One region of the Streptomyces sp. NPDC051662 genome, then DNA from elsewhere that is predicted to be linked to it. Evidence: riboswitches for the same ligand, from Rfam matches in the RefSeq annotation. Region 1 holds a riboswitch; each other region holds the start of a gene.
The links. A riboswitch is a leader RNA that binds a small molecule or an ion and turns the genes downstream of it on or off. The one in region 1 is predicted to bind cobalamin.
Positions count from the first base shown of each region.

Region 2: it holds a riboswitch for cobalamin, as region 1 does, so the genes downstream of both, AB0M67_RS26040 (CbtB domain-containing protein) here and metE (5-methyltetrahydropteroyltriglutamate--homocysteine S-methyltransferase) in region 1, are expected to answer to the same signal.
Region 3: it holds a riboswitch for cobalamin, as region 1 does, so the genes downstream of both, AB0M67_RS31385 (ABC transporter substrate-binding protein) here and metE (5-methyltetrahydropteroyltriglutamate--homocysteine S-methyltransferase) in region 1, are expected to answer to the same signal.

Region 1 covers NZ_JBFAZD010000008.1:54,815-59,016, reverse strand. Annotated here, with positions in the region: gene AB0M67_RS15395 (metalloregulator ArsR/SmtB family transcription factor) at 1-86, opposite strand, end outside; gene metE (5-methyltetrahydropteroyltriglutamate--homocysteine S-methyltransferase) at 198-2,531, opposite strand; cobalamin riboswitch at 2,692-2,940, opposite strand; gene AB0M67_RS15385 (SDR family oxidoreductase) at 3,106-3,792, opposite strand; gene AB0M67_RS15380 (homoserine O-acetyltransferase) at 4,037-4,202, opposite strand, start outside.
Region 2 covers NZ_JBFAZD010000016.1:168,833-173,034, reverse strand. Annotated here, with positions in the region: gene AB0M67_RS26050 (SpoIIE family protein phosphatase) at 1-519, opposite strand, end outside; gene AB0M67_RS26045 (histidine phosphatase family protein) at 644-1,333, opposite strand; cobalamin riboswitch at 1,450-1,618, shown strand; gene AB0M67_RS26040 (CbtB domain-containing protein) at 1,659-1,892, shown strand; gene AB0M67_RS26035 (CbtA family protein) at 1,914-2,729, shown strand; gene AB0M67_RS26030 (NAD(P)H-binding protein) at 2,848-3,057, opposite strand; gene AB0M67_RS26025 (NAD(P)H-binding protein) at 3,057-3,482, opposite strand; gene AB0M67_RS26020 (TetR/AcrR family transcriptional regulator) at 3,576-4,202, shown strand, end outside.
Region 3 covers NZ_JBFAZD010000024.1:27,752-31,953, reverse strand. Annotated here, with positions in the region: gene AB0M67_RS31395 (amino acid permease) at 1-996, shown strand, start outside; gene AB0M67_RS31390 (M67 family metallopeptidase) at 1,091-1,504, shown strand; cobalamin riboswitch at 1,510-1,656, shown strand; gene AB0M67_RS31385 (ABC transporter substrate-binding protein) at 1,705-2,703, shown strand; gene AB0M67_RS31380 (iron ABC transporter permease) at 2,711-3,751, shown strand; gene AB0M67_RS31375 (ABC transporter ATP-binding protein) at 3,748-4,202, shown strand, end outside.

The DNA of each region.
Region 1 (4,202 bases):
ACCGACGCCGCCGCGGCCAGCTCGGAGGTGCCGGGCGTGAGTTGATGCGCATCGCTCGCAGTTGAGGATCCATGGCGTCCGGGCATGGGGCCCATCGTAGGCGCGGCCCGGGGAACGCTCCCCGGCCGCGGTCGCCGCCGCGAGCCCGCGGCGCCCGCCGCCCCGTGACTGGGGAGGGCGGGGCCGCGGGCCCGGTGTCACGGAGTCGGTGAGGCCGGGGCCGGGAGCGTGGCCCGGACCTCCCGGGCCGCCGCGACCAGGTTCTCCAGCGCGGCACGGACCTCCGGCCAGCCACGGGTCTTCAGTCCGCAGTCGGGGTTGACCCAGAGCCGTTCGGCCGGCACCGCCTCAAGTCCCTTGCGCAGCAGGTCCGCCACCTCCCCGGCGGAGGGGACGCGGGGTGAGTGGATGTCGTACACACCCGGGCCGACCTCGCGCGGATAGCCCGCCGCGGCCAGTTCGTCCGCGACCCGCATATGGGAGCGCGCGGCCTCCAGACTGATCACATCGGCGTCCAGCGCGTCGATCGCCGGGAGGATGTCACCGAACTCCGCGTAGCACATATGCGTATGGATCTGAGTGTCCGCGCGGACCCCGCCGGTGGTGATACGGAACGCCTCGGTCGCCCAGTCGAGATACGCCTGGTGATCACGGGCCCGCAGCGGCAGCGTCTCACGCAGCGCGGGCTCGTCCACCTGGATCACGGAAGCGCCCGCGCTCTCCAGATCGTCGACCTCGTCGCGCAGCGCGAGGGCGACCTGCCGCGCCGTGTCACCGAGCGGCTGGTCGTCCCGTACGAACGACCACGCCAGCATGGTGACCGGGCCGGTCAGCATGCCCTTGACCGGCCGGCCGGTGAGGGACTGCGCGTATGCCGTCCAGCGCACCGTCATCGGGGCGGGGCGGGAGATGTCCCCGGCGAGGATCGGCGGCCGGACATAGCGGGTGCCGTACGACTGGACCCAGCCGTGCCGCGTGGCGAGGTAGCCGGCGAGCTGTTCGGCGAAGTACTGCACCATGTCGTTGCGTTCGGGCTCGCCGTGCACCAGGACGTCGATGCCGGTCTCCTCCTGGAACGAGATGACCTCACGGATCTCCGCCTCGATCCGCTTGTCGTACCCCGCCGCGTCGATACGGCCGGCCCGTAGATCGGCGCGGGCCGTGCGCAACTCGGTGGTCTGCGGGAACGAGCCGATGGTCGTCGTCGGCAGCAAGGGCAGCTCCAGACGGCCGCGTTGGGCCTCCGCACGCTTCTCGTACGGCTGGGAGCGGCGGCTGTCCGCGTCCGTGACGGCCGCGGCCCGTGCGCGAACAGCCGGGTCGTTGGTGAGCGCCGATCCCGCCCTTGAGGCCAAGTCGGCCCGGTTGGCGGCCAGTTCGGCCGTGATGGCGCCGGTGCCCCGCGCGAGGCCACGGGCCAGCGTGACGATCTCCTCGGTCTTCTGCCGGGCGAAGGCGAGCCAGCGGGCGATCCCCGGATCGATATCGCGCTCGGCCGTGACATCCAGCGGCACGTGCGACAGGGAGCAGGAGGACGTCACATCCACCTGTCCGGCGAGGCCGAGGAGCGTGCCGAGGACCGACAGGGACTTCTCGAAGTCGTTGATCCAGACGTTACGGCCGTTGACCACACCGGCGAGCAGCCGCTTGCCGGGCAGTCCGCCGACCGCCGCCAGCTCATCGAGATTCGCCGCCGCGGGCCCGGTGAAGTCCAGCCCGAGCCCCTCGACGGGTGACTTGGCCAGTACGGACAGAGCCGCGCCGAGCTTGTCGAAGTACGAGGCGACCAGCAGCTTCGGCCGGTCGGTGAGGGAGCCCAGATCCCGGTAGGCGCGGGTGGCGGCGTTCAGCTCGGCCAGGGAACGCTCCGCCACCAGGGCGGGCTCGTCCAGCTGGACCCACTCGGCGCCCGCCGCGCGCAGATCGGCGAGCACCTCCGCGTACACGGGCAGCAGCCGGTCCAGCAGGGTCAGCGGCTCGAAGTCGGCGGCGACCCCGGGGGCGGGCTTCGCCAGCAGCAGATAGGTGACCGGACCGACCAGCACCGGACGTGCCGTCAGACCGAGCGCGAGGGCTTCCCGGAACTCGGCGACCTGCTTGCCGGAATCGGCGGTGAAGACGGTGTCGGGCCCCAGCTCCGGCACCAGATAGTGGTAATTGGTGTCGAACCACTTGGTCATCTCCAGCGGCGTCACCTCCCGCGTACCGCGCGCCATCGCGAAGTACCCGTCCAGGGCGTCCGTTTCGACGGCGGCGCGGTGCCTGGCGGGGATCGCGCCCACCATGACACTGGTGTCCAGGACATGGTCGTAGTACGAGAAGTCACCGGTCGGCACCTCATGGACACCGGCGTCGGCGAGCCGACGCCAGGTGGCGCGGCGCAGTTCGGCCGCGGTGTCCCGGAGGGCGTCGGCGGTGACCCGGCCCTTCCAGTAGCCCTCGACGGCCTTCTTGAGTTCCCGGTTCGGGCCCTGACGGGGATAGCCGTACACGGTGGCCCGGGCTGCCGCGGCTGCGGACTTCGTGGTCAAGGGACTCTCCTTCGCGAGTATGTCTCCCAAGATCCCGGCGACGGACCGCGGGCGCGAAGAGCTGAACAGATCCGGCGGCCGGCGGCGCTGTGCCGCCACGGATGCCCGCCCGATATGTACGCCGACCCGCCCACGAGGTCACCGAGATCTCCGCGCGCACCGGTGGCGCGCGGGCAGTGGCAGGTCTTCGGACTCGCGGGCGCGTCCCGTACCCGTACGCGCACGGATGAACGCGCGTACCGACAGGGACTCCTACTGGCCGTCGCTTCCCGGGTCCGGCTCGGACCCAGTGCTGATGACGGCGGTCGTTCCCACTCACCGCTGCGGGGCAGTCCCGGATTTCCACCGGGTTCCCTCTTACGACGCGCCTGCCCGGCTGGCAGGGCGAACCAACTGCACGAGCCAGCTTAGGCGCTGAAACGGATCACCGACAGCACGGTTCACCGACAGCACGGTTCACCGTGGGCCGGGACGGTCGAACATCGTGCGCTCATGGACTCAGGACTTGGAGGGCTTGGCGGCGAAACGTGCGGTTCGGACCCAGAATCGCATTCTTGAGCGGGAGCCGGTCGTGTCAGGTGACGCGTAGTCCGCCGTCGACGAAGAGATCCTGGGCGTTGACGCCGGTGTTGCGGAGGAGGAAGTCGGTGGCGTCGGCGACTTCCTCCATGGTCACCAGGCGCCCGATGGGAGTACGCGGTACGTGCGGGTGGTCGGGCACGTCGCGCCACCTCGGGCTGTCGCCCACGACGCCGGGGTGGAGCGCGTTCACACGGTGAGGCGCGATCTCCAGTGCCAGGGTCTTCACCAGTCCGGTGACGGCGGAATTGACGGCGGTCACGATGGTGGAGCCGGGGTAGGGGCGCTCTTTGGCCAGGCCGCCGAAGAGTACGACCGACGCCTCAGGGGTGAACCGGTCACGCAGCACTCGCACGGTCTCCGTGTACCCCACCAGCTTGACGGTGACAGCTTCCACGGCCCTGGCGATGTCGAAATCCGCGAGAGTGTTGAAACCCTCCGAGACGCCGGTGATCACCACGTTGTCAACGTCCCGTACATCCGCGAGCGCTCCGTCGATGGTCTCCGGCCGCGCCAGGTCAACGGCCAGACCCCGGACGTTGTCGGCGATTTCGGCGGCCACGGTATCGGCGCGCTCCCTGGCACGACTGGTGACGATGACGCTGTCGCCACGCTCGGCGAATCGTTGTGCCAGGACGCGCCCCAGGGCGCCGCTTCCTCCGACAATGATCGAAGTGGTCACGAGCCAGGTTCCCTTCCGATGGACACGCGGTCAGTCGGCGACCTTATACGGCCGGATACGGACGGTGCGGGCGCAGCCGGACTGATCCACCCGGACGGCCGAGCACCGGTTGCGGATGCTCTCTCACGCTGTGGATGTGGACCATAAAAAGTAACATCATCCCAGCTCAGAGGGCATCCGCGTGTTCACGTCCAAGACCCGGACCGCCTATCACTCGGCCCCTGACCCGTCGGCCCACCAGGTGTCACGCCCCGGACAGCAGCTCCTCGATCAGACCGCCCACCTGCGCGGTCTCGATCAGAAAGCCGTCGTGCCCGTACGGCGACTCGATGGTCCTGAGCCGGTCGGCCCCCGGTATGGCCCCGGCCAGCTCCGCCTGCTGGGCCGGCGGATAGAGCCGGTCGGAGTCG
Region 2 (4,202 bases), on a different contig from region 1:
CACCTTTCCGCTCGCGTCCTTGACGGGGGTCACCGCCCGTACGGAGGGACCGAGGGTCCCCGGGACGGTCTCGGTGATGGTGCGGCCCTTCAGCGACGGCCCGATGGTGCCGATGAAGTGCTCCCCGATGCGCGCGGGATTGGGGTGGGTGAGCCGGATCCCCTTCGTGTTCAGTACGACGACGAAGTCGACGCTGGAGGCTTTGCGTACCGCCTCCGCCCGTGGCTGGAGGATCGCGGAGGGGTCGGGTGCCCGCAGGGCGGGCGCGATTCCGGGGGAGTTCGCGAACGCGGTGGCGACGGAGACGCAGCGGTTGCGTGCCTCTTGTTCGGTGTCGCGCCTGGACACCAGGAGGAGCGAGATCAGCGAGGACCCGATGAGCAGCAGCACGATCACCAGTTGCAGGATGAAGACCTGCCCGGCGAGCGTGCGGACGTTCAGCCACGACGGACGACGCCACCGACTCCGTGGGCGTCGGCCGGAGCGGGCAGCCAGGGCCCGAGCCCAGGATCGACCCATATGTCCGGCCATGTACCTACATCTACACCGGCTGTCTTCACAAGGCGAACGGGCGTGGGCGCCGCCGGAGAGTGCCGGGGGCGCCGGGGAGCGCCGGGGAGCGCCGGGGGCTATGGCGACAGCCTCAGGGGGTGGCGCTGTGGAGCGGTCGGCCGCTGAGCAGGTTCCAGCGGCCGGCCCGCCCGCTGAGTTCGGTGGCGGTCAGGGGGCGTACGTCAATCCGCCAGAAGGCCGCGGGAGTTGCGCCCAAGGCGTGGACCGCGCAGGCGCGGATGATGTCCGGCTCGGCGACGGCTATGACGCGGCCCCCCGCCGTGCCGCCGCCGCGCGGGGTGCGGTCGCGCGGTGTGCCGTCGTCAGAGGTGCTGTCGCCAGGGGTGCTGTCGTCAGAGGTGCCGTCGCCATGAGTGTCGCCGCCCAGCGCGTCGAGCCAGTGGGCGGCGCGGGCGAGCAGCGTCAGCAGGGATTCGCCGCCGTGCGGGGCGGACGCGGGGTCCGACAGCCAGGAGGCCAGCGCGTGCGGTTCCGCGGCGGCCACCTCGTCGAGGGTCCTGCCCTGCCAGCCGCCCATGGCGCAGGGTGCGAGGGCGGGCAGCGGCTTCGCGTCCAGGCCGAGGGCCTCGGCGGTGCGCCGGCAGCGGGGGGAGGGGGAGACGTATGTGGTGGTGACGGGGAAGGTCTCCCGTACGGCTTCGGCCTGCCGCAGCCCGAGGGCGTCCAGCCCGCCGTCGGCCGGCTCCTCGGCGTGGGGGAAGCGGGCCTCCCGCAGGGCCGGGTTCATGGCCGGTGAGATGAGCATGAGCCGGGTGGTCATACGGTCCTCGCTCCTTGGTTCTGGCTCGGTCCGGCCGGGTTCCGGCCGTGTTTCCGCAGGTTCTGGCCGTGTTCCCGCCGGGTTCCGGCCGTGTTCCGGCACGTTCCGGGAAAAGGTCCTCTTGGCCGGTCCCCGGGATCGCGGTACCTTCACGTCGAAATAACGACGGCGGAACGGAAGTCCGGTGGGAATCCGGCACGGTCGCGCCACTGTAAGCCGGGCGCCGGTCGCGTATCAGCGCGGCGGGGGTCCCGGTGAGTCAGACCCGGATGCCGTCGTTCGAGCTCCACTGAACGGGACGCGAGTTCCCCAAGGAGGTTGTGTCATGGCGCAGTCCATAGCGCCCCCGGCCGCTGCATCCACCGGTGCCGCCGGCACCGCTGTCACCCCCCTTCCGCTCCGCGCGGTGCTGCCCTGGGCCGTGTTCGTCGGCACCCTGATGCTGGTGCTGCTCTATTTCGTCGGCGCGGAGCAGGGCGCCACGTCGGTGTTCTCCGGTGCGGACGTGCACGAGTGGGTCCACGACGGCCGTCATCTCCTCGGCTTCCCCTGCCACTGACGACCGACGGAGATCACGCGCATGCATGCCTCCACCGTCAGAACCCTCCTCGTCCGCGGCATGATCGCGGGCGTCCTCGCCGGACTCTGCGCGTTCGCGCTGGCCTATGTGGCGGGTGAGCCCTCGGTACGGGCCTCCATCGCGCAGGAGGAGGCCCACTCCGCGTCCGCGCATCAGCACGGCGGGGAAGCCACCCAGCAGGGCGCGGAAGAAGAGGAGGAAGAACTGGTCAGCCGGCCGGTGCAGTCGACCTTCGGGCTGGCCACCGGCGTCCTCGTGTACGGGGTGGCCCTGGGCGGGATCGCCTCGCTGGTCTTCGCCGGCTGTCTGGGCAGGATCGGCCGGTTCGGTCCGAGGGTGACCGCGGCGCTGCTCGCCGGGGCCGCCTTCGCCACCGTCTATCTGGTGCCGTTCCTGAAGTATCCGGCGAACCCGCCCGCGGTCGGCGACCCGGACACCATCGGCAAGCGCACCACGCTGTTCTTCCTGATGATCGTGTTGAGCGTGTTGCTGGCGGTTGTCGCGGTCATCGCGGGGAGAAGGCTCGCGCCGCGTCTGGGCAACTGGAACGCGGCGGTCGCCGCCGGTGGCGGTTATGTCGTCGCCGTGGTGGTGGCCTGTCTGGTCCTGCCCGCCAACACCGATGCCATTCCGGCCACGTTCCCGGCCGCCCTGCTCTGGGAATTCCGGCTGGCGTCGATCGCCGTACAGGCGCTGCTCTGGACAGCCTTCGGGCTGATCTTCGGGGCGCTGGCGGAGCGGGCCCTCCGGCCGAGGCGGCAGGCCGCCGCGGTGGCGGCCGACAGCACTGCCGCACCGGTACGTACCGCCGGCTGAACCGGGACCGGGAACGGAAACGGAACGGGGAACGGAACCGGGACCGGCCCGCGCTCACGAAGCGCGGGCCGGTCCCGGTTTCCTGTCAGGGGACCGTCGGCCGGTCTCCGGTCGCCCGTCAGTCGCTGACGCCGACCGCGTGCCCGAACGTCGACCGGTCCGTGACGAAGTCCAGCATGGCGCGGGCCACGTCCGCGCGGGCGATCGCGTTGGCGGCCGGGCCCGCCTCCACGGCGTGGCGGTAGGTGCCCTTGCCGTCGGCGTCCGTCAGCCGGGGCGGCCGTACCGACGTCCAGTCGAGCCCGCTCTCGCGCAGGATCGTCTCCATCAGTTCGAGATCCGTGTACAGCTCTTTGAGCGCCAGCCACATCCCGGGCAGCAGGACCCGGCGCGCGAGCCACGGCTGACCGGACCCGAGCGGTTCAGCGGCGCCGCGCTCACCACGACGATCCGCCGGGCGCCGGTCGCGGCCATCGCCTCGGTCGCCGCCCGCGCCGAGGTGGAGGCGGGCTTGAGCGGGTCGTGCCGGCCGGCCTGGCCCATCCCGGAGAGCACCGCGTCGGCCCCGTCGACGACCTCGGTCAGGGAGGCCGCGTCGAGGGCGTCGGCGCGTACGACCGTCAGGCCCTCGTGTTCCGTCCTCAGCTTGGCCGGGTCCCGTACCGCGGCCGAAACCTTGTGTCCGTCCGCGAGGGCGTGGCGGACGATCTGCCGTCCGACGCCTCCCGTGGCTCCCAGCACAGCGATTTTCATGACCCCTCCAGGGGTGAGTGAACGCTTACCAGCCATGGTGGGTGAGCGCTCACCCACTTGTCAAAGTAGGCTGGTGGGCATGACGGGTACGACATGACCGGTACGCACCGAGAAGCCGCCGCGCCGCCCCTGACCGGCGGCGCCCTCACGCGCTCGCGCATCCTCGACGCCGCCGCGCGGCTGATGGGCACCGTGGGGCTGACGCGCACGACGACGAAGGAGATCGCGAGGGAGGCGGGCTGCTCGGAAGCCGCGCTCTACAAGCACTTCCGCGACAAGGAGGAGATCTTCGTCAGCGTTCTGCACGAGCGCGCGCCGCGCTTCACGGACGCGCTGGCGCGGCTGCCCGGGCGCGTGGGCGAGGGGGAGGTGGCGGATCATCTGGAGGAGGTGGCCCGGGTGGGGGTGCTCTTCTACCGGGGTACGTTCCCGATGGCGGCGTCCCTCTTCGCCAGCCCCGACCTGCTCGTGGCCCATCGCGAACGGCTCGGACTCGACGGCTCGGGGCCGCACGAGGTGAGCCGGTCCGTGGCCGCGTATCTCGCCGCGGAACAGGAGCTGGGCCGGGTCTCCCCGGACATCGACCCGGACGCGGCGGCGCTGCTTCTCGTCGGCGCCTGCTTCCACCGGGCCTTTCTGGGCCTGTTCTTCGCCCCGGAACCACCGGAGGGCGTTCTGCGCCCGGAGAGCGAGGCGGATTTCGCGCGGGAGACCGTACGG
Region 3 (4,202 bases), on a different contig from region 1:
GGCGTCAATCTGATCTCGGTGAAGATCTTCGGCGAGGTCGAGTTCTGGTTCTCGATGATCAAGGTCACCGCGATCATCGGAATGATCGTCATCGGTCTCGGTGTGCTCACCCTCGGCTTCTCCGACGCCGGTGACACCGCCACCGCCTCCAACCTCTGGGCCCACGACGGGATCTTCCCCAACGGCATCGGCTCCAGCCTGATGACCCTCCAGGGCGTGATGTTCGCCTACCTCGCCGTCGAACTGGTCGGCGTCACCGCGGGTGAGTCCGAGAACCCGGAGAAGACCCTTCCCAAGGCGATCAACACGCTGCCCTGGCGCATCATCGTCTTCTACGTGGGCGCGCTGACCGTCATCCTCGCGGTCGTCAAGTGGACCGAGTTCTCGGCGGGCGCCAGCCCCTTCGTCCACGCCTTCGAGAAGATGGGCATCCCGCTCGCGGCCGGCATCGTCAACTTCGTGGTGCTGACCGCCGCGCTCTCCTCCTGCAACTCGGGCATGTACTCCACCGGCCGGATGCTGCGCGACCTCGCCGCCAACAGCGAGGCGCCGAAGCTCTTCGGCAGGCTCAACTCCCGCAGGACCCCGGCGTTCGGCATCACCGTCTCCGTCGCCCTCATGGGCATCGGCGTGGTCCTCAACTACATCGTCCCGGAGAAGGCCTTCGGCTATGTGACCTCCGTGGCCACCGCCGCCGGTGTCTGGACCTGGATGATGATCCTGATCAGCCATATCCGCTATCGCCGCGGGGTACGGGCGGGCCTGCTGCCCGCCTCGTCCTTCCCCGCCCCGGGCGGTTCGGTGTTCAGCTGGGTCGCGGTGGGCTTCCTGGCCCTCGTCACCTGTCTGATCGCGTATGACGAGGACGCGCGGGTCTCCCTCTACGTGGGGGCGGTCTGGGCGGTCGGCCTCCTCGTCGGCTGGCAGTTCCTCAAGCGCCGCGCCCAGCGCGCCGTGGCGGGCGACCCCACCCGGGAGTACGCCTCCGCGGAATAGCCCCGCCGGGCCCCGCCGAGACCGTGACGGCCCCTGGAACCGGGAAACTCCCTCCCGGATCCGGGGGCCGTACTCGTCCCTTTATATTTTCTCCATGCTCACCATCACCCAGGCACTGCACGACAAGATCGTCGAGCACGCGCGCGCCGACCATCCCGACGAGGCGTGCGGCGTGGTCGCGGGCCCCGCCGGGACCGGCCGGGCCGAGCGGTTCATCCCCATGCTCAACGCCGCGCGCTCGCCCACCTTCTACGAGTTCGACTCGGCGGATCTGCTCAAGCTCTACCGGGAGATGGACGACCGCGACGAAGAGCCGGTGATCATCTACCACTCGCACACCGCGACCGAGGCGTATCCGTCCCGTACGGACATCACCTACGCCAACGAACCGGGCGCCCACTACGTCCTCGTCTCCACCGCCGACCACGACGACGCGGGCCCCTTCCAGTTCCGCTCGTACCGCATTGTGGAGGGCGAGGTCACGGAAGAGGACGTCGAGATCGTCTGAGGCGCCGGTCGCGGCGCTCAGCCGGTCTGACAAACTGAGCGCCGAACCGAGGCGGTGGGGATCAGGAAGCCGGTGTGAATCCGGCGCGGTCCCGCCACTGTGACCAAGCCCAGCTTGGCAGCCAGGAACTGACCTGCCGCCCTTCTCCCACCAGCCAGGGGACGCGGAAATCCCCCGGAGGAGGCCCTGCCGTGTCTGTGCTGTCCCGGCGCCGCCGTGCGCTCACGTCCGCCGTCATATCCGCCGTACTGCTCCCGCTCACCGCCTGCGGCGGCTCCACCACCACGGACGCGAAGGACGGCGCGCGGACCGCGACCACCGCGCCCGGCTTCCCGTACACCGTCACCAACTGCGGGGTGAGAACCACCTATCAGGCGCCGCCGAAGCGGGTCGTCACCATGAACCAGCACGTCACCGAAGTGATGCTGGCGCTCGGCCTGGAGAAGTCCCTCGTCGGCACCGCCTGGCTGGACGACCGGATCCTCCCCGCCTACGAGAAGGCGTACAGGAGCGTCCCGGTGCTCGCCAAGGAGTACCCCTCCAAGGAGCGGCTGCTCGCCGCCAACCCCGACTTCGTGTACGGCGGTTACGCGAGCGCCTTCGCCGCCAAGGACGGCCGTGGCCGCGACGACCTCAAGGCCGCCGGCATCGACACCCGGCTCAATCTGGAGAACTGCCCGAAGGACAGGACCTCGCTCGACGACGTCTACCAGGAGGTCCGGGAGACCGGCCGCACCTTCGGCGTCGCCGACCGCGCCGAGAAGTGGATCGCCGACGCCCGCACCACCGTCACGGACACCGCCGCCCTGCTCAAGGGCGTCGAACCGCTCTCCGTCTTCGTCTACGACAGCGGCGACAAGACCGCCTTCACCGCCGGCGGCAAGGGCATCGGCAACGAACTGATCACCCGCGCCGGCGGCCGCAACGTCTTCGCCGACCTCGACAAGTCCTTCGGCGACGCCACCTGGGAACAGGTCGTCGCCCGCAAGCCCGATGTCATCGTCATCTACGACTACGGCTCCACCACCGTCGCCCAGAAGAAGCAGCGGCTGCTGGAGGACCCCGTGCTCAAGGACGTACCGGCCATCAGGAACAAGCGGTTCGCCGTCATGCCGCTCTCGGACGTCGTCCTCGGCGTCCGCGCGCCCGACGCCATCGAACGGCTCGCCGCCCAGCTCCACCCCGAGTCCGTCAAGTAAGCCGGCCATGACCCGGACCACCCCGCCCGGCCACGGGCGGCTGCGCTACACCCTGGTGCTCGGCTGCCTCGCCGCCGCGCTCGCCGCCGCCGTCGTCGCGGGCCTCGCCCTCGGCTCCGTACGCATCCCGCCCGGCCAGGTGATCACCATCCTCACGGGCGGCGCCGACCCCAGCCCCTTCCGCACCATCGTGCTCGACGTACGGCTGCCCCGGGTGCTGCTCGGTGTGGTCGTCGGCGCGGGGCTCGCCGTCGTCGGCACCGTCCTCCAGGCCCTCGTACGCAACCGGCTCGCCGACCCCTTCCTCCTCGGCATCTCCTCCGGAGCGTCCGCCGGCGCCGTGCTGGTCATGGTCCTGGGCATCGCCGGGGGGATCACCACCACCGTCGCCATGCCCACCGCGGCCTTCGCCGGCTCGCTCCTCGCCCTGGCGCTGGTGTACGGGCTGGCCCGCCGACGATCCACGATGACCGGCGGACGGCTCGTCCTCGCCGGGGTCACCGTCTCGTACATCCTCTCCGCGCTCACCACCCTCATCCTGATCATCTCGGCACGCCCCGAGCACTTCCAGGAAGCCATCTACTGGACCTTCGGCGGCCTCGGCAGCGCCCGCTGGTCCACCCTGCTCCTGCCCGCGATCGTCCTCACCCTCGGCACCGCGCTGCTCATGGCGCTGGCCCGGCCGCTCGATCTGCTGCTGGCGGGCGAGGAGGACGCGACCGCACTCGGCCTGGACACCGGGCGCTTCCGCGCCGCGGTCTTCGTGCTCGCCTCCCTGGTCACCGGCGTGATGGTGGCCGCGAGCGGCGCCGTCGGCTTTATCGGACTGCTCGTGCCGCACGCCGCCAGAATGGCCGTCGGCGCGGGCCACCGCGCCCTGCTGCCGGTCGCGGCGCTGGGCGGAGCCGTCCTCCTCGTCGTCGCCGATCTCGCGGCCCGTACCGTCGCCGCGCCCCAGGACGTGCCCGTCGGCGTACTCACCGCGCTCACCGGCGGCCCGGCCCTCCTGTGGCTGATGCGCCGCCGCCCCGAAGGAGCCCCCGTATGACGGCGACACTCCGGCTCGAAGGACTCTCCTACACCGCCGACGGCCGCCGGCTCGTCGACAGCGCCGACCTCACCGCCGCCCCCGGCGAGACCGTCGGACTCGTCGGCCCCAACGGCAGCGGCAAGACCACGCTCCTGCGTTGCGTCTACGGAACGCTCCGCCCCGACCACGGACGGGCCCTGCTCGACGGCGACGACCTGCTCACCATGACCCCCAAGGCCAGAGCGCGCCGCGTCGCCACCGTTCCGCAGGACGGACAGCTGGACTTCGAGCTGACCGTCCGCGAGGTCGTCGCGATGGGCCGCTCCCCGCACAAACGCTTCTGGGAAGCCGACACCGCCGCCGACGCCGCCCTCGCGGAAGCCGCCCTCGACCGCCTCGGGATCGCCGCCCTCGCGGACCGCGCCTTCCCCTCCCTCTCCGGCGGCGAACGCCAGCGCGCGCTGGTCGC